3 regions of the Bradyrhizobium sp. WBOS08 genome follow, and region 2 is predicted to be linked to each of the others. Evidence: predicted binding sites of a transcription regulator. Region 2 holds the regulator's gene; each other region holds the start of a gene.
The links. The regulator PhoB, encoded in region 2, activates phosphate uptake and scavenging genes when phosphate is short. The targets are predictions, from matches to a motif close to TGTCATNNANCTGTCAT.

Region 1 (5,723 bases), 1.1 Mb from region 2:
GATGAAGTCCCGTCAAAGAAAGAGCCGGGTCGAAGGACCCGGCTCCAGTGGCATCGCCCCGATACTCAGGACGCCTTCTTCTTACGCAGGGCGTCGACGAACTTGATCAACTCGATCGTGCCATCCCAATCCTTGGTGGTGGCGGGATGGAAGCCTTTCTTCTGGCCGTCGGAGAGGCGATCGAAAGCGGCCTTGTCCTTGGTCGGCGCGTCGAAGAACGCCTTCGCAATGGCGGCCCTGGCGTCTTCCGGCAGGTCGGAATTGTAGGCATAGGGGCCGTTGATGATCGGCGCCGACTTATGGACGATGCGGAAGTCGCCCTTCTTCATGGCCGAGCCGTCGGCGTTCTTCAGCATGCCCTTGGTCAGCATCTGCGCCAGCGTCGAATCGTCGTCGCTGGTCCACTGGTTGGCGGCAACCTCGACCGTGCCTTGCGCCAGCGCCAGCATCGCGTTCTCGTGGCTGCCGGTGAAGACGACCTTGCCGAAATAGCTGTCGGCGTCATGGATACCCAACTTGTCGAGCTCGAAGCGAGGCACGTTGTTGCCGGAGGTCGAGTTCGGGTCAACCAGGCCGAGATTCTTGCCCTTGAGCTGATCGAGGGTCTTGTAGGCGCTGTTCGCCTTGACGAAGAACACCGAATAATAGCCGGTCGAGCCATCGGCGTTGATGTCGTTGGCGAAGGCGTCGGTCTTGACGCCGGTCAGGCGGGCGCGGGCGAACGAAGCCGAGCCGTAGCTCGCGATATGGATGTTGCCGGCGCGCTGGCCTTCGATCACGGCGGCGTAGTCGTTGGCGATGCGCAGCGTGACCTTCACGCCCAGCTCCTTGGAGAGATAGCTCACGAACGGCGCCCAACGCTCGGTGACGCCGGAGGCATTCTCGGCCGGGACGACCGCGAAGGTCAGCTCGGGATATTTGGCCTTCCAGTCGGCGGCGAGGGCCGAAGTCGTGAATGCGAGCGCGACGGCGCCGGCAAGGACCAGTCTGCGAGTGATCATGATACCCTCTTCATCGGTTGGGGTCGGTTGACGCAAAAACTTGCAAGGAAGACTTGCAACGAAACAGATCTGCTCAGGCGGCGGCCGCCGTCCCGAGCGCGGGAACGCCCGCGGGCGCCGGCGCAGGCACGGCGCCCATGACGTCGGCAGCTTCGAGATCGTAGAGCTCGCGTGCGACGTGATCGGTCAGCGCGGCCGGCGCGCCGTCGAACACCACGCGGCCCTGCGCCATGCCGATCAAGCGATCGCAATAGCTGCGGGCGAGATCGAGCGAATGCAGGTTGCAGAGCACAGTGATGCCGAAATGCTTGTTGATGCGCAGAAGCGCATCCATCACGATCTTGGTGTTGCGCGGGTCGAGCGAAGCGATCGGCTCGTCGGCGAGGATGATGTCGGGCTGCTGCACCAGGGCGCGCGCGATCGCGACGCGCTGCTGCTGACCGCCGGAGAGCTGGTCGGCGCGCTGGGCGGCGAGCGAGGCGATATCGAACTGCTCGAGCGCGGACATCGCCAGCGCCTTGTCCTGCTCCGGCCACATTTGCGACAGCGAGCGCCAGGCCGGCATCGTCGCAAGCCGCCCCATCAGCACGTTGGTGAGGACATCGAGCCGGCCGACCAGGTTGAACTGCTGGAAGATCATGGCCGAGCGCGCCCGCCATTGCCGCAGCTCCTTGCCGCGCAGCGCGGTGACGTCGATCCCGTCGAACAGGATGCGTCCCTCGGTCGGGGTCACCAGGCGGTTGATGCTCCGCAGCAGGGTCGATTTGCCGGCGCCGGACCGTCCGATCACACCGACGAAGCCGCCGGGAGAAATTTGAAACGAGGCATCGTCCACCGCGGCTTTCGCGCCGAAGCGACACGTCAGACCATCCACCACCAGCATGCAGGGCTCCAGATTAACTGGGGCCAATCGCTAACGCCGGCGCTTGACACTTGTGTGACAGGCACGTTGCGGTGCGGCGATCCTGCACAGCTCATTCCCTGTCATCGTCGTGTCATGACATCGTCATCGAGCCGCATGAAGAGGTACGCCCGCCCTCGCATTCCGGATTCGACATGGCCGCCAAAGCTCTTTCAGTTCAGCCGACCATCGATCCCTCGGCCAGGCTGCACGAGGCCCGGCTCGGCGCCTATACCGAGGTCGGTGCGCGCACCATCCTGCACGAAGTGGCGATGGGCGATTACTCCTATGTCGTGAACGATTCGCAGATCACCTACACGACGATCGGAAAGTTCTGCTCGATCGCGGCGATGACGCGCATCAACCCCGGCAACCATCCGATGCATCGCGCGACGCAGGCGCACTTCACCTACCGCTCCAGCGCCTATTTCGACGGCGAAAGCGACGATGCCGATTTCTTCGACTGGCGGCGCCAGCATCACGTCCAGATCGGCCACGACGTCTGGATCGGCCACGGCGCGATCGTGCTGCCGGGCCGCAACATCGGCACCGGCGCGGTGATCGCGGCCGGCGCCATCGTCACCAAGGACGTGCCGGCCTACACCATCGTCGCCGGCAATCCGGCCCGAATCGTGCGGCGACGGTTCTCCGAGGAGATCGCCGGGCGTCTCGCGCGGCTTGCCTGGTGGGACTGGGATCACGACAAATTGCGCGAGGCCCTGCCCGATTTCCGCAAGCTCGGGATTGAAGATTTTCTGGCGGCATACGAAGCACGGGCAACTCTCCCTGCCAGCAAACGAAGCGCGGTCGCGTGACAGACATCTTGCTTGAAGGCGGCCGGACCCTGATCGGCACCGAATTCGTCGAAACGTCATTGGCGGTGTCCGGGCAGGACATCACTGCGATGGACGCCTCTCGCGGCCGGGCGCGGCTGGCGATCGATGCACGCAACCTGTTGGTGCTGCCCGGCATCGTCGATCTTCACGGCGATGCCTTCGAGCGGCAGATGATGCCGCGTGCCGGTGTCGACTTCCCGATCGACGTCGCGCTCGCCGACAGCGACCGCCAGGCCATCAGCAACGGCATCACCACGGTGTTCCACGCCACCACCTGCTCCTGGGAGCCGGGTCTGCGCAGCGCGGACAATGCGCGCGGACTGATGGAGGCGATCGAGCGGCAGCGCCCGCAATTCGCCGCCGACACCCGCTTCCATCTGCGGCATGAAACCTACAATCTCGACGCCGAGGCCGAGATCGCGCAGTGGCTCATGGAAGGCCGCGTCGACCTGTTCGCTTTCAACGACCACATGGACGGCACGGTCGCCGACATGGCCAAGCCGCGCAAGCGCAACCGCATGGTGGAGCGCACCGGGTTGTCGGGCGAGGAATTCGACCGGCTGGTCGAGCGTGTGGTCTCGCGCGCCGACGAGGTGCCGGCTTCCGTTGCGCGTCTGGCCGCCGCGGCCCGCGCGGCCGGGGTGCGAATGCTCTCGCACGATGACGCGACGCCGGCGATGCGCCGGCAGTTTCGCGAGCTCGGCGCTTTGATCGCCGAGTTTCCGATCAACGAGGAGACCGCGCAGGCGGCGGCAAGCCACGGCGATGCCATCGTCTACGGCGCGCCGAACGTCGTGCGCGGCGGCAGCCACACCGGCTGGACCAAGGCCTCGGACATGATCGCCAAAGGGCTCTGCTCGGTGCTGGCATCGGATTACTACTATCCCGCCCAGCTGCTCGCCGCGTTCCGGCTCGCCGCCGACGGCGTGCTGCCGCTGACGGAGGCCTGGAATCTGGTCTCTGCCGGCCCTGCGCGCGCGACCGGCCTGACCGATCGCGGCGTGCTCGCGGAAGGCCGCCGCGCCGACATTCTGCTGGTCGACGACGACGTGCCGCTGCGGCCGCGGCTGATCGCGGTGATATCGGGCGGCAAGCTGGTCCATCTCACCGATGCGACGCGGCTCCTGAGTGCGGCGGCGATGCCGCGCGAAGCTGTCGCCGCGGCCTAAACCGGCTATGCTCGCGCGATGACAGGCTTTCCCCGCTACGCGATCTATTTTGCCGCAGGCAACAACAGCCCCCTCTCCCGCTTCGGCGCCGAGCTGCTCGGCTACGATGCCTATGCCGGCAGCGAACTGCCGTTTCCGCGCGAGGCGCTGGAGGTCGCGCCTGACTGGCGCGACATCAGCGCCGATCCGCGCAAATACGGCTTTCATGCCACGCTGAAGGCACCGATGGCGCTGGCATTTGGCAGGACCGAAGCCGAGCTGATGACCGCCTGCGCGGCCTTCGCCGGCAAGTCGCGGCCGCGTCCCGTGATCCGGCCAGTCGTCGATGCCATCAGCGGCTTCATCGCCGTCATTCCAGCCGAGCCGGTCGCGGCCCTGCAGCAGCTCGCCGCCGATTGCGTCCGCGAATTCGACGCTTTCCGTGCGGCGCTGACCGCGGAGGATCGCGCGCGGCGCAAGCCGGAGAAGCTGAGCGAACGGCAGCGCGACTATCTCGACCGCTGGGGCTACCCCTACGTGATGGAGGAATTCCGCTTTCACATGACGCTGACCGGACGGCTCGATGCGGAGCGGCGCGGACCGATCCTGGAGATGCTGCGGGCGCGGTTTGCGGCGCTTGGAATTGAGACGCTCGAGATCGACCGCATCGCGCTGTTCAAGCAGGGTGATGCAAGGGCGCGGTTTCGCATCATCGGTGAGTGGATGCTGACGCGTTAGCTGAGGTGGCGCGTCGCATTCAGCGTTCGTAGGGTGGGCAAAGGCGCAGCGCGCCGTGCCCACGATCTTTCTCTCAATAGCAACAGGTGGCGGGCACGCTTCCGCTTTGCCCACCCTACGGCAGTGGAGCCTTGGGCGCTACTTCCCCCACCGCAGCGCCAACGCATCGCGCTCCTTGGCGAGCTCCAGCAACCCCGCCCGGGTCGCCGGATGCAGCGGCTGGAGCGGATGGCGCACCGCGTCCGACTTGATGACGCTGCCGGCCTGCATCATGACCTTGCAGGCGATCAGGCCGCATTGGCGGTTCTCGTAATTGATCAACGGCAGCCAGCGTTCGTAAGCGGCCTTTGCCTTGTCGCGGTCGCCGGCGAAATAGGGATCGATGATCTGGCGGATGCCGTCGGGATAGCCGCCGCCGGTCATCGCGCCGGTGGCACCGGCGTCGAGATCGGCGAGCAGCGTGATCGCCTCCTCACCGTCCCACGGGCCTTCGATGTCCTTGCCGCCCGCCTCGATCAGGCCGCGCAGCTTTGAGGCCGCGCCCGCTACTTCGATCTTGAAATAGCGGATGTTGGAAAAGTCGCGCGCCAGCCGAGCGAGCAGCTCGACCGACAGCGGCGTGCCGGCCACCGGTGCATCCTGGATCATGATCGGAATGTCGATCGCGTCCGAGAGCACCCTGAAGAACTCGACGATGCCCTTCTCAGGGACCCGGAAGGTCGCGCCGTGATAGGGCGGCATCACCATCACCATGGCGGCGCCCGCCGCCTCCGCCTGCTTGCTGCGCGCCGCGCACACGGCCGAGCTGAAATGGGTGGTTGTGACGATCACGGGAACCCGTCCCGCGACATGCTCCAGCACCGCATGCATCACGCTCTCGCGCTCGACATCGGTCAGCACGAACTGCTCGGAGAAATTGGCGAGGATGCAGAGGCCGTGCGAGCCGGCATCGATCATGAAATCGATGCAGCGGCGCTGCCCCTCGAGGTCGAGCTCACCGCGCTCGTCGAAGATGGTTGGCGCGACCGGGAATACGCCGCGATAGGGGCGCTGGGCCTGGTGGGGGGTGACCGGCATCGAACTCTCCATCCCTGATGTG
Region 2 (5,723 bases):
GTTCATCTACGGCGCGGTGGTGGTGCCGATGCGGGGCTTCTCGGCGATCGCCGGCGCGCTGGCGCTCGCCGTGATCGTGATCCCGGTCGTGGTGCGCACGACGGAGGACATGCTGCTGCTGGTGCCGAACCCGCTGCGCGAAGCCGCCAGCGCGCTGGGTCTGCCGCGCTCGCTGGTGATCAAGCGGATCGCCTATCGCGCCGCGCGCTCGGGCCTCATCACCGGCGTGCTGCTCGCCACGGCGCGCGTCGCCGGCGAGACCGCGCCGCTGCTGTTCACCGCGCTGTCCAACCAGTTCTTCAGCCTCGGCCTCGACAAGACGATGGCGAACCTGCCGGTCACCATCAACAACTTCGTGCAGAGCCCCTACGCCTATTGGAAGCAGCTCGCCTGGAGCGGCGCGCTGCTGATCACCCTGACCGTGCTTGCCCTGAACATTGGCGCCCGCATCCTTGGTGCCGAGAGGACTGCAAAATGAGTGAAATGTCTGTTTCCGTCAGCGCGCCGACCGTTCACCCCGGCTCGCAGCCGCTGCCCGAGGCGCCTGCCAAGGTCACCGCGCGCAACCTCAACTTCTACTACGGTGAGCACCACGCGCTGAAGAACATCAATCTGGCGCTCGGCACCAACCGCGTCACGGCCTTCATCGGCCCGTCCGGCTGCGGCAAGTCGACCCTGCTGCGCATCTTCAACCGGATGTACGACCTCTATCCGGGCCAGCGCGCCACCGGCCAGCTGCTGCTCGACCACACCAACATCCTCGACCCCAAGCTCGACCTCAACCTGCTGCGCGCCCGGGTCGGCATGGTGTTCCAGAAGCCGACCCCGTTCCCGATGACGATCTACGAGAACATCGCCTTCGGCATCCGCCTCTACGAGAAGATCTCCAAGTCCGAGATGGACGATCGGGTCGAGAAGGCGCTGCGCGGCGGCGCGCTGTGGAACGAGGTCAAGGACAAGCTCAACGCCTCCGGCCTGTCGCTCTCCGGCGGCCAGCAGCAGCGCCTCTGCATCGCCCGCACCGTCGCGGTGCGGCCCGAGGTGATCCTGTTCGACGAGCCCTGCTCGGCGCTCGACCCGATCTCGACCGCCAAGGTCGAGGAGCTGATCCAGGAATTGTCCGAGAACTACACGATCGCGATCGTCACCCACAACATGCAGCAGGCGGCGCGCGTCTCCGACAAGACCGCCTTCATGTATCTCGGCGAGCTGATCGAGTTCGACGACACCAGCAAGATCTTCACGTCGCCGACCGACCGGCGGACGCAGGACTACATCACCGGCCGGTTCGGCTGAGGAGACGCGACATGGGTACCGAACATACCGCAAAGGCCTTCGACACCGACCTCCAGGAGCTCACGCGCCTGGTCGCAGAGATGGGCGGCATTGCCGAGCGCATGATCGTCGATTCCGTCGACGCGCTGATTCGCCGCGACGTCGCGCTCGGCCAGCGCGTCGTCGCCATCGACGCCGATCTCGACGCGCTGCAAAAGCGCATCGAGGAGCGCGCCGTGCTCACCATCGCCCGCCGCCAGCCGATGGCGGTGGACCTGCGCGAGATCGTCGGCGCCATGCGCGTCGCGACCGACCTCGAGCGCATCGGCGACCTCGCCAAGAACATGGGCAAGCGCGTCGCCGCGCTGGAGACCGACTTCCATCCGCTCAAGCTGTTCCGCGGCCTGGAGCACATGACCGACCTGGTGCAGCAGCAGGTCAAGAGCGTGCTCGATGCCTATGCCGCGCACGATCTGCCGGCGGCGATGGCGGTGTGGAAGGGCGACGAGGAGGTCGACGCGATCTGCACCTCGCTGTTCCGCGAGCTCCTGACCTACATGATGGAGGATCCGCGCAACATCTCGTTCTGCATCCATCTGATGTTCTGCGCCAAGAACATCGAGCGCATCGGCGACCACGCCACCAACATCGCCGAGACCGTGTTCTACATGATCGAGGGCCAGGCGATCACCGACAAGCGGCCGAAGGGCGACATGACCAATTTCGCCACGACGATCCCGAATACCTGAAGACCTCAAGGAGCGACGACACCATGGGCGCACGCATTATGGTGGTTGAGGACGAGGAAGCTCTCACCGAGCTTCTGCGTTACAACCTCGAAGGCGACGGCTATGACGTCGAGACGGTGATGCGCGGCGACGACGCCGACACCCGCCTCAAGGAACACATTCCCGATCTGATCGTGCTCGACTGGATGCTGCCGGGCCTCTCCGGCATCGAGCTGTGCCGGCGCCTGCGCACCCGGCCCGAGACCAAGCAGCTGCCGATCATCATGCTCACCGCGCGCGGCGAGGAGAGCGAGAGGGTGCGCGGCCTTGCGACCGGCGCCGACGACTACATCGTCAAGCCGTTCTCGGTGCCGGAGCTCTTGGCGCGCGTGAAGGGCCTGCTCAGGCGCGCCAGCCCCGAGCGGCTCGCGACCGTGCTGGCCTATGGCGACATCGAGCTCGATCGCGACAAGCGCCGCGTCGCGCGCTCCGGTCGCCCGATCGATCTCGGCCCGACCGAATATCGCCTGCTGGAGTTCTTCCTGGAGCATCCCGGCCGGGTGTTCTCGCGCGAGCAGCTGCTCGACAGCGTCTGGGGCCGCGACATCTACATCGACGAGCGCACCGTCGACGTTCATATCGGCCGCCTGCGCAAACTGCTCAATCTCGGCCGCGAGCAGGACCCGATCCGCACCGTCCGCGGCGCCGGCTACGCCCTGGATGATCGCTTCGCGAAGGCGGAGCAGACGTAAGGCTCCAGCGAGAGCTGGTTTGGCGAGCTCAGCCGTAATCCCGGGGCGCGCGCAGCGCGAGCCCGGGATCCATAACCACAGGACGTGATTTCGCGAAGACTCGGGGTGACCATCTCGCGCAACGATTGCGTCCTGTGGTTATGGATCCCCGCGTTCGCGGGGATGACACCGAGTTGGTTGAGGCGCCGTCGTGTGACGGCTGCGGTCTTGATCAGCTAATTCCGCGCAGCTCAGCGCGTGGGCTTCGGTGCCGCGCGGCGCCGATCCGCCGCCGGCTGATACGCCACGCGCGAGTGCTGGGCGCAATAGGGCAGGCCGGACAGGGCCTTGCCGCCGCAGAAGAAGAAATCCGGGCTGGAGGGATCGCCGACCGGCCAGTGGCAGGTCGCCTCGTTCAATTCGAGCAGCGACAGCCGCTGGCTCATCGGCACCACGTTGTCGTAGGTGACGGGTTCGGCCTCGACCTCGACCTCGAAGGCCTGCGCCAGCGCGGTGTTGCCGCGCGCGATGGGGCGGGTCACCCGCATCATGTGCTGGGCGGGACGCGCCTTGCGCGGCCGGGGCGCGGCCGACGAAGGGCTCTTGGCGCGGCCGGACAGACCGAGCCTGTGCACTTTGCCGATCACGGCATTGCGGGTCACATTGCCGAGCTCTGCTGCGATCTGGCTGGCCGACAATCCGGCCTCCCAGAGCTTCTTCAGCTGCTCGACGCGATCGTCGGACCAGGTCAAAACCGTCATTGCACCCTTTCCCTCGCCGCGCGGCTGCCATCCTGGCGGTCCGTGCGGCGAATGCCTAAGCCTCGAAAAACCCGTGCCGCTCGAATCCCTTAGGGCTCGCCGGGCGCGCAACTGACGCCCGAACGTTTACGCCGGTACATGAGGACTCTTGGGATCAGAACTGCCGCACGAGATGTCGTATCTGACAAGCCAAACGCTACAATATGGCGTGACTCACGCGCAAGAGTCCGCCGACTCGCTTCCACATGTTCCGTGGTGAAAAACCCGCAAAATCGCCACCGCAAGACTACGGAATCCGCGTTTCATCACCGTTTCCCGGGGCTTCCGGGCGGCATTGACACCCGTTTCACCAGGCCTAAGATAGTCGCGCGTGCCGCCCTTAAAAGGCGGCACGTTTCGTTTCCGGGCCGGTCCATGGTGCGTTGCCCAATGCACGCCCCACACCGTCCGCAACATCAAGTGGCCGTCATGACTAACAGCGCAGCCCCGCATTTGCTCCCCGTTTTCGCCAGGGCCAACCTCGGTTTCGAACGCGGCGAAGGCTGCTGGCTGATCGCGACCAATGGCGATCGCTATCTCGATTTCACCTCGGGCGTCGCCGTCAATGCGCTCGGCCATTGCCACCCGCATCTGATTAAGGCGTTGCAGGAGCAGGCCACGAAGCTGTGGCACATGTCGAACCTGTTCCAGAGCCCGGACGGCGAGAAGCTCGCCGCGCGCCTGTGCCACGAGAGTTTTGCCGACCTGGTGTTCTTCTGCAATTCCGGCGCCGAGGCGCTGGAGGGCGTGATCAAGCTGGTGCGCCATCATCACTTCTCCAAGGGGCACCCGGAGCGTTACCGCATCATCACCTTCGAAGGCGCCTTCCACGGCCGCACGCTGGCGACGCTCGCTGCGACCGGATCGGCAAAATATCTCGAAGGGTTCGGCCCGCCGATGGACGGCTTCGACCAGGTGCCGCATGGCGACCTCGAAGCCGTCAAGAAGGCGATCGGGCCCGACACCGCCGGTATCCTGATCGAGCCGATCCAGGGCGAGGGCGGCGTGCGTTCGGCACCGCCCGCTTTCCTCAAGGCGTTGCGCCAGCTTTGCGACGAGAAGGGCCTGCTGCTCGCCTTCGACGAGGTGCAGACCGGCATGGGCCGTGCCGGCGATCTGTTCGCGTATCGGCGCACCGGCGTCACGCCTGACGTGATGTCGCTGGCGAAGGCGCTCGGCGGCGGCTTCCCGATCGGCGCCGTGCTGGCGACCGCGGATGCGGCGGCCGGCATGGGCCCCGGCTCGCACGGCTCGACCTTCGGCGGCAATCCGCTGGCGATCTCCGCGGCCAACGCCGTGCTCGACGTCATGCTCAAGCCCGGCTTCTTCGACCACGTGCAGAAGATGTCGCTGCTGCTCAAGCAGAAGCTCGCCTCGGTGATCGACCGTCACCCCGACATCGTCAGCGAGGTGCGCGGCGAGGGCCTCCTGATCGGCATCAAGGCCGTCGTGCCCTCGGGCGACCTGGTCGCCGCCTTGCGCGACGAAAAGCTCCTGACCGTCGGGGCCGGCGACAATGTCGTGCGCTTCCTGCCGCCCTTGATCGTCACCGAAGCCGAGATCGAGGACAGCGTCGGGCGGCTGGAGCGTGCCTGCACCGCTTTGTCGGCCGGCCAGAGCAAGCGGGCGGCAAGCTGATGAGCAAGTCCCCGACCAAGACGCCGAAGCACTTCCTCGACATCAACGAGCTGCCCTTGTCGGAGCTCAAGCGCATGCTCGCCGCGTCGAGCGCGATGAAGGCGAAGCAGAAGGCGCAGCAGCCGGTGCGGCCGCTCGAAGGCAAGACGCTGGCGATGATCTTCGAGCGTCCCTCGACACGGACCCGGGTGTCGTTCGACGTCGGCATGCGCCAGCTCGGCGGCGAGGCGATCATGCTCACCGGCGCCGAGATGCAGCTCGGCCGCGGCGAGACCATCGCCGACACCGCCCGCGTGCTGTCGCGCTATGTCGACGCCATCATGATCCGCATCCTCAATCACGATGCGCTGCTCGAGCTTGCGGCCAACGCCACCGTGCCCGTCATCAACGGCCTGACGCGGCGCTCGCATCCCTGCCAGGTGATGGCCGACCTCATGACCTACGAGGAGCATCGCGGCCCGATCGAGGGCAAGACGGTGGCCTGGACCGGCGACGACAACAACGTGCTGGCGTCCTGGGCCCACGCCGCTGAGCGCTTCAAATTCCAGCTC
Region 3 (5,723 bases), 1.1 Mb from region 2:
ATGCGCAGGCCCTGCGCGGGATCCTGGTGCACGAAGCCCCAGTCGGTGCGGAACAGGAAGCGCCGCTCGGCCTCGCCGAGCGTGGCGAGATCGCGGGTGACGCCGTCGCGCATGCGGTAGGAGACGTGGCCGCCGCTGGCCGCAAGCTGGCCCGACAGCAGCTGGAGCAACGTCGACTTGCCGGAGCCGGATTCGCCGACGATCGCCAGCACCTCGCCGGGATAGAGCGCGAACGAGACGTCGCGGCACGCGGCGATGCGGCCGAACGACTTGCTGAGGGATGTCGCGACCAGCAGCGGCTCGTCGTTCTCGCGCATCTCTGGATCAGCCATTCGCGCCTCCTTGCGCCTTGTCCTTGTACGGCGCGGCGCTGAGGCTGCCGTGATGGCCGGCGGCCTGCCGGCCCTCGCAATAATCGGTGTCGGAGCAGACGAACATGCGGCTGCCCTTGTCGTCGGTGACGATCTCGTCGAGATAGGAATTCTCCGCGCCGCACAGCGCGCAGGGCGCGTTGAAGCGGTAGGGCTCGAACGGGTGATCCTCGAAATCGAGCGACACCACCTGCGTGTAGGGCGGGATCGCGTAGATGCGCTTCTCGCGGCCGGCGCCGAACAGTTGCAGCGCCGGGCAATTGTCCATCTTGGGATTGTCGAATTTCGGCGTCGGCGACGGATCCATCACGTAGCGCGCGTTCACCTTCACCGGATAGGCATAGGCGGTGGCGATGTGGCCGAAGCGGGCGATGTCCTCGTAGAGCTTCACGTGCATCAGGCCGTATTCGGCGAGCGCGTGCATGCGCCGCGTCTCGGTCTCGCGCGGTTCGAGGAAGCGCAGCGGCTCCGGGATCGGTACCTGATAGACCAGGACCTGGTTCTCGCTCAGCGCCGCCTCGGGAATGCGGTGACGGGTCTGGATCACGGTCGCCTCCTCCGTCGCCGTCGTGGTGGCGACGCCCGCGGTCTTGGCGAAGAATTTCCGGATCGAGATCGCGTTGGTGGTGTCGTCGGAACCCTGGTCGATCACCTTGAGGACGTCGGAAGGCCCCAGGATCGCGGCGGTGACCTGCACGCCGCCGGTGCCCCAGCCATAGGGCATCGGCATCTCGCGGCTGGCGAACGGCACCTGATAGCCGGGGATCGCGATCGCCTTGAGGATGGCGCGGCGGATCATCCGCTTGGTCTGCTCGTCGAGATAGGCGAAATTATAGGCCGGCGCGTTCATTCCGCGGCCTCCTTCATGGCATCGGGCGTTTGGGCATCCGCGAACTCCTTCCGCAGCTTGCGCAGCAGGCCGAGTTCGGACTGGAAGTCGACATAATGCGGCAGCTTGAGGTGCTCGACGAAGCCGGTCGCCTGGACGTTGTCCGAATGCGACATCACGAATTCCTCGTCCTGCGCGGGGGCACGCACCTCCTCGCCGAGTTCACGGGCGCGCAGCGCGCGGTCGACCAGCGCCATTGACATGGTCTTGCGCTCGCTCTGGCCGAAGGCGAGGCCATAGCCGCGGGTGAAGCACGGCGCCTCGGTTGCGGAGCCCTTGAACTGGTTGACCATCTGGCATTCGGTCAGCTCGATCGCACCGAGCGGCACGGCGAAGCCGGCGTCCTCCGCAAAGAATTCGACCTCGACCTCGCCGAATCGGATCTCGCCGGCAAAGGGATGGTTGCGGCCATAGCCGCGCTGGGTGGAATAGCCCATCGCCAGCAAAAAGCCTTCGTCGCCGCGCGCCAGATTCTGCAGGCGCAGGTCGCGATCGGCCGGAAAGTTCAGCGGCTCGCGGGTGAGATCGCCGACGCCGGCGCCCTCATCCGCCTGCGGCGAGGATTCGATCAAGCCGTCGCGGCCGAGAATATCCGTCACGCGCGGCGTCGGCGCCGTGGATGCGTCGGCCGTGGCCGGCGCCTCCGGCGCAAAGCCTTGCGCGAGCGAGGGATCGAGCAGGCGGTGCGTGTAGTCGAAGGTGGGGCCGAGGATCTGGCCGCCGGGAATATCCTTGAAGGTCGAGGACACCCGCCGCTGCACCCGCATCGCGCCGGTGTCGACCGGCTCGCTGGCGCCGAAACGCGGCAACGTGGCGCGGAAGGCGCGGACCAGGAAGATCGCCTCGATCAGGTCGCCGCGGGCCTGCTTGATCGCCAGCGCCGCGAGCTCGCGATCGTAGAGCGAGCCTTCGCTCATGACGCGGTCGACGGCGAGGCCGAGCTGCTGCGAGATCTGGTCGAGGGTGACCTCCGGAACGCTTTGGTCGCCGCGCCGCTTGTGGGCGAGCAGGCGATGGGCGTTGTCGATGGCGCGTTCGCCGCCTTTGACTGCGACATACATGCTTCAGCTTCCCTTGCTCACGACGCGCGTGGTGCGGGGGATCGCGACCAATGCGTCATCGGCGACCAGCACGACATCGATGCCGCGCGGGAACAGCGCCTCGTTGACCTGCAGGCGCTCGAACAGATCGAACGGCTTGATCGACGCATCGAGCCTCGCGGCGCCGTCGATGCCGGGACCGCGCAGCTCGAAGCTGCGGCCCGCGTCGAGGCTCTCCACCTGGAGGATGATCGTGGTGGAGCGATCCGGATATTCGCTGGTGCCGAGCGCGAAGCGTTCGAGCGGCGGAAGCGCGGCGCCGTCGCCGATCAGCGCGAAGCTCGCCACCGAGCTATCCTGCACCAAGGGCGCGCCGGTGTGGAACTTCAACCATTTCGCCGCGTCCGGGTTCGCCGCCATCCGCGCGTCGAGCCAGAGCGGCGTGTCGTGGTCGAACAGCGTCAGCGCGATCGCGGCGGCGCCGCGCATCATCGTATCAGGCGCCCCCGCCATCGGCACGATGCGCTGGACCGAGCCAGGCCGCGCCATCGCGTCCATCACCGAGCGAAAGGTCGATTGTGCCGACAGCACCTTGTCGGCGAATCCCGGCGGCAATTCGGCAATCGTGGTCATGATCTCAGCCCTCACCGCGCACCATGGTGTAGAAATCAACCTTCGTCGCGGCGGTCTCGGCCGCCGCCTGCTTGCGGCGAATCATAAGCTGCTCGCGCAACGGCGCGATTACATCCCGCTCCACCGCGCCGCCGAAGTCGCGGGACTGCACCAGCGCATCGCACAGCGCGATCAGCCGCGCCTTCTCACTATTCCGCCCGAGCGTGTAGCCGAAACCGACCTCGCCACTCGCGAGCTTCACCGCTGCGCGCGACACCGTGGCTTCGCCGAGATTGAACGGCGCGCCGTCGCCGCCGGCCCGGCCGCGCAGCATGACGAGGCCGTTTTCCGGCGCGCGCAAATCCTGATGGTCAGGGATGCTTAAGTCGCGGAGGCGGGCGGCGATCTCGCCCGCCTCCGCGTGCGCCAGCACGGCCATCGCGGCCTTGCGCTGGGCTTGCTTGGTATTGTGCTGGGTCACCTGGTCCACCGAACCTTTGACAGAACTTGCCGCATCGAAGTTGTCTATGATACTAGACAACTTCATACGGACGCGCCATGACTGTTTCGTGACAAGTGCGTGATTTCTGGGCTAGGCTGACCGGCGATATGAGCATGCAAGACACTGCATCGTCCGGCGTCGCGCTGTGGCGCCTCGTTGCCGACGGCATCGAGCGCGGCATCGCCGACGGCCGTTTCGCGGCCGGCGACAAATTGCCGGGCGAGATGGAGATCGCCGAAACCTACCGCGTCAACCGCCACACCGTGCGGCGCGCGCTGGCCGCCCTCGCCGAGCGCGGCCTGGTGCGCGCCGAGCGCGGCAGTGGCACCTATGTCGAGGCGCAGAAGCTCGCCTATCCCCTGCGCTCGCGCACGCGGTTCTCCGAGATCGTCGGTGCCGGCGGCCGCGAGCCGCGCGGCCAGTTGATCGAGGCCTCCGACGACGTCGCCACCCGCGAGCTGGCGCGCGAGCTGGGCTTGAAGGCCGGCGCGCCCCTGGTGCGGATCGAGGCGATCCGCCTCGCCGACCGCACCCCGATCTGCGTCTCCACCACCTGGCTGTCGGCCGAGCTGTTCCCGAATGCGGGCGCCGTGTTCGCGGCCACGCGCTCGATGACCAAGCTGCTCGCGCATTACGGCGTACGCGACTATCGCCGCGGCGCGACCCGGATCACCGCCGGCATCGTGGACGCCACCGACGCGGCCCGGCTGGATCTCGCGCTGGGACGCCCGATCCTGGTGGTCGACGCCACCGACCACGCCCTCGACGGCAGGCCGCTGATGACCAAGCATTCGCGATTTGCCGCGGAGCGGGTGGAGTTTTTGGTGGAGTCGTAGGGGGAGCGCTCTCCGCGACACCGGTCTCGTAGGGTGGGCAAAGGCGCACTTGCGCCGTGCCCACGATCATTCTCCATCGCTAAAGGTGGTGGGCACGCTTCGCTTTGCCCACCCTACGGCACCTGTGGTCAGGCGACAGCGCGCTTGCCGATGATCGCAAAGCGCAGCTTGCCCGAGACGAAATCGATCGCGGCGACCGCGACCAGGATCATCAGGATCAGGAACGACACCTTCTGCCATTCCAGCACGCGGATCTGCTCGGCGAGTTGCAGGCCGATGCCGCCGGCGCCGACGATGCCGATGATGGTCGCCGAGCGGGTGTTGGATTCGATGTAGTAGAGCACCTGGCCGGCGATGACGGGCAGCACCTGCGGCATCAGGCCGAAGCGGATCTCGTGCAGGGCACTGCCGCCGGAGGCGCGGATGCCCTCGACCTGCTTCTGGTCGGCACCCTCGATCGCCTCCGAGAACAGCTTGCCGAACGCACCGAAATCCGACACGGCGATCGCCAGCACCCCGGCAAACGGCCCGAGGCCCACGACATTGATCCAGACCAGCGCCCAGATCAGGGTGTCGACGCCGCGGATCGAATCCAGCACGCGGCGCACCGGAAAGCGCAGGAGCTTCGACGGCACCACGTTGCGCGCCGCGAGCAGGCTGACGGGGAGCGCGAACATTGCGGCCAGCGTGGTGCCAAGCAGCGCGATCGACAGCGTCTCGCCGAGCGCCTTGAGATAGACCGGCAGCGAGGAGCCGGGATCTGGCGGGATCATCATCAAAGTGATCCAGCCGAGCTGGCTGAGGCCGGCGAAGAACCGCGAGGGCGAGAAGTCGAGATCGACCAGGCCGTAGATCAGGATCGCGAACGCCGCGACGATCATCGCCGGCATCGCGAGCCGCGCCGAAGCGGGACGGTCGAACACGTCGGGATAGCGGGCGCGAAGCTCTCGCGGATCGACCTCGTGCGGCGTCACGTCCGCGCCTCCTTGCCGAACAGGCGGCCGCGCAGCCAGCAGGTGCCGATGTCGATGATGAAGACGGTGACGATGATGGTGAGCAGGATGGCGCTGACGTCGGAGTAATAGAACTTGCGAATGGCGACGACGAGCTCCTGGCCGATGCCGCCGGCGCCGACGAATCCCATGACGGAGGCTTCGCGGACGTTGATCTCGAAACGCAGCAGCGCGTAGCTGGCATAGCCCGCCGTCACCTGTGGCACCACCGCGAAGCGCATGCAGGACAGCCAGCTCGCGCCGGTCGAGCGGATGCCCTCGACCGGCTTCATGTCGGCGTTCTCGACGATCTCCGAGAACAGCTTGCCGAGCGCACCGGTGGAGTGGATCGCGATCGCGAGCACGCCGGCCATCGGCCCGAGCCCGAAGGCGATCACGAACACCAGCGCGAACACGATGCCCGGAACGGTGCGCGCGAATTCCAGCAGGCGCCGGACGATGAAGCGCAGCCAGGGTGCGG

Region 1: a site for PhoB is predicted at 1,995-2,011, ahead of phnC (phosphonate ABC transporter ATP-binding protein). Genes of this name have one in related genera too.
Region 3: a site for PhoB is predicted at 3,471-3,487, ahead of phnF (phosphonate metabolism transcriptional regulator PhnF). Genes of this name have one in related genera too.

The regions. Positions count from the first base shown of each region.
Region 1 is NZ_CP028988.1:1,937,514-1,943,236, forward strand. It holds gene phnD (phosphonate ABC transporter substrate-binding protein) at 66-1,001, opposite strand; gene phnC (phosphonate ABC transporter ATP-binding protein) at 1,075-1,884, opposite strand; gene DCM80_RS09370 (chloramphenicol acetyltransferase) at 2,058-2,717, shown strand; gene DCM80_RS09375 (alpha-D-ribose 1-methylphosphonate 5-triphosphate diphosphatase) at 2,714-3,907, shown strand; gene DCM80_RS09380 (DUF1045 domain-containing protein) at 3,926-4,624, shown strand; gene DCM80_RS09385 (dihydrodipicolinate synthase family protein) at 4,763-5,701, opposite strand.
Region 2 is NZ_CP028988.1:3,048,911-3,054,633, forward strand. It holds gene pstA (phosphate ABC transporter permease PstA) at 1-478, shown strand, start outside; gene pstB (phosphate ABC transporter ATP-binding protein PstB) at 475-1,296, shown strand; gene phoU (phosphate signaling complex protein PhoU) at 1,308-2,024, shown strand; gene phoB (phosphate regulon transcriptional regulator PhoB) at 2,048-2,755, shown strand; gene DCM80_RS14520 (GcrA family cell cycle regulator) at 2,986-3,495, opposite strand; gene DCM80_RS14525 (aspartate aminotransferase family protein) at 3,964-5,172, shown strand; gene argF (ornithine carbamoyltransferase) at 5,172-5,723, shown strand, end outside.
Region 3 is NZ_CP028988.1:1,931,401-1,937,123, forward strand. It holds gene phnK (phosphonate C-P lyase system protein PhnK) at 1-332, opposite strand, end outside; gene DCM80_RS09325 (alpha-D-ribose 1-methylphosphonate 5-phosphate C-P-lyase PhnJ) at 325-1,221, opposite strand; gene DCM80_RS09330 (carbon-phosphorus lyase complex subunit PhnI) at 1,218-2,321, opposite strand; gene phnH (phosphonate C-P lyase system protein PhnH) at 2,325-2,933, opposite strand; gene phnG (phosphonate C-P lyase system protein PhnG) at 2,938-3,402, opposite strand; gene phnF (phosphonate metabolism transcriptional regulator PhnF) at 3,522-4,250, shown strand; gene phnE (phosphonate ABC transporter, permease protein PhnE) at 4,379-5,224, opposite strand; gene phnE (phosphonate ABC transporter, permease protein PhnE) at 5,221-5,723, opposite strand, start outside.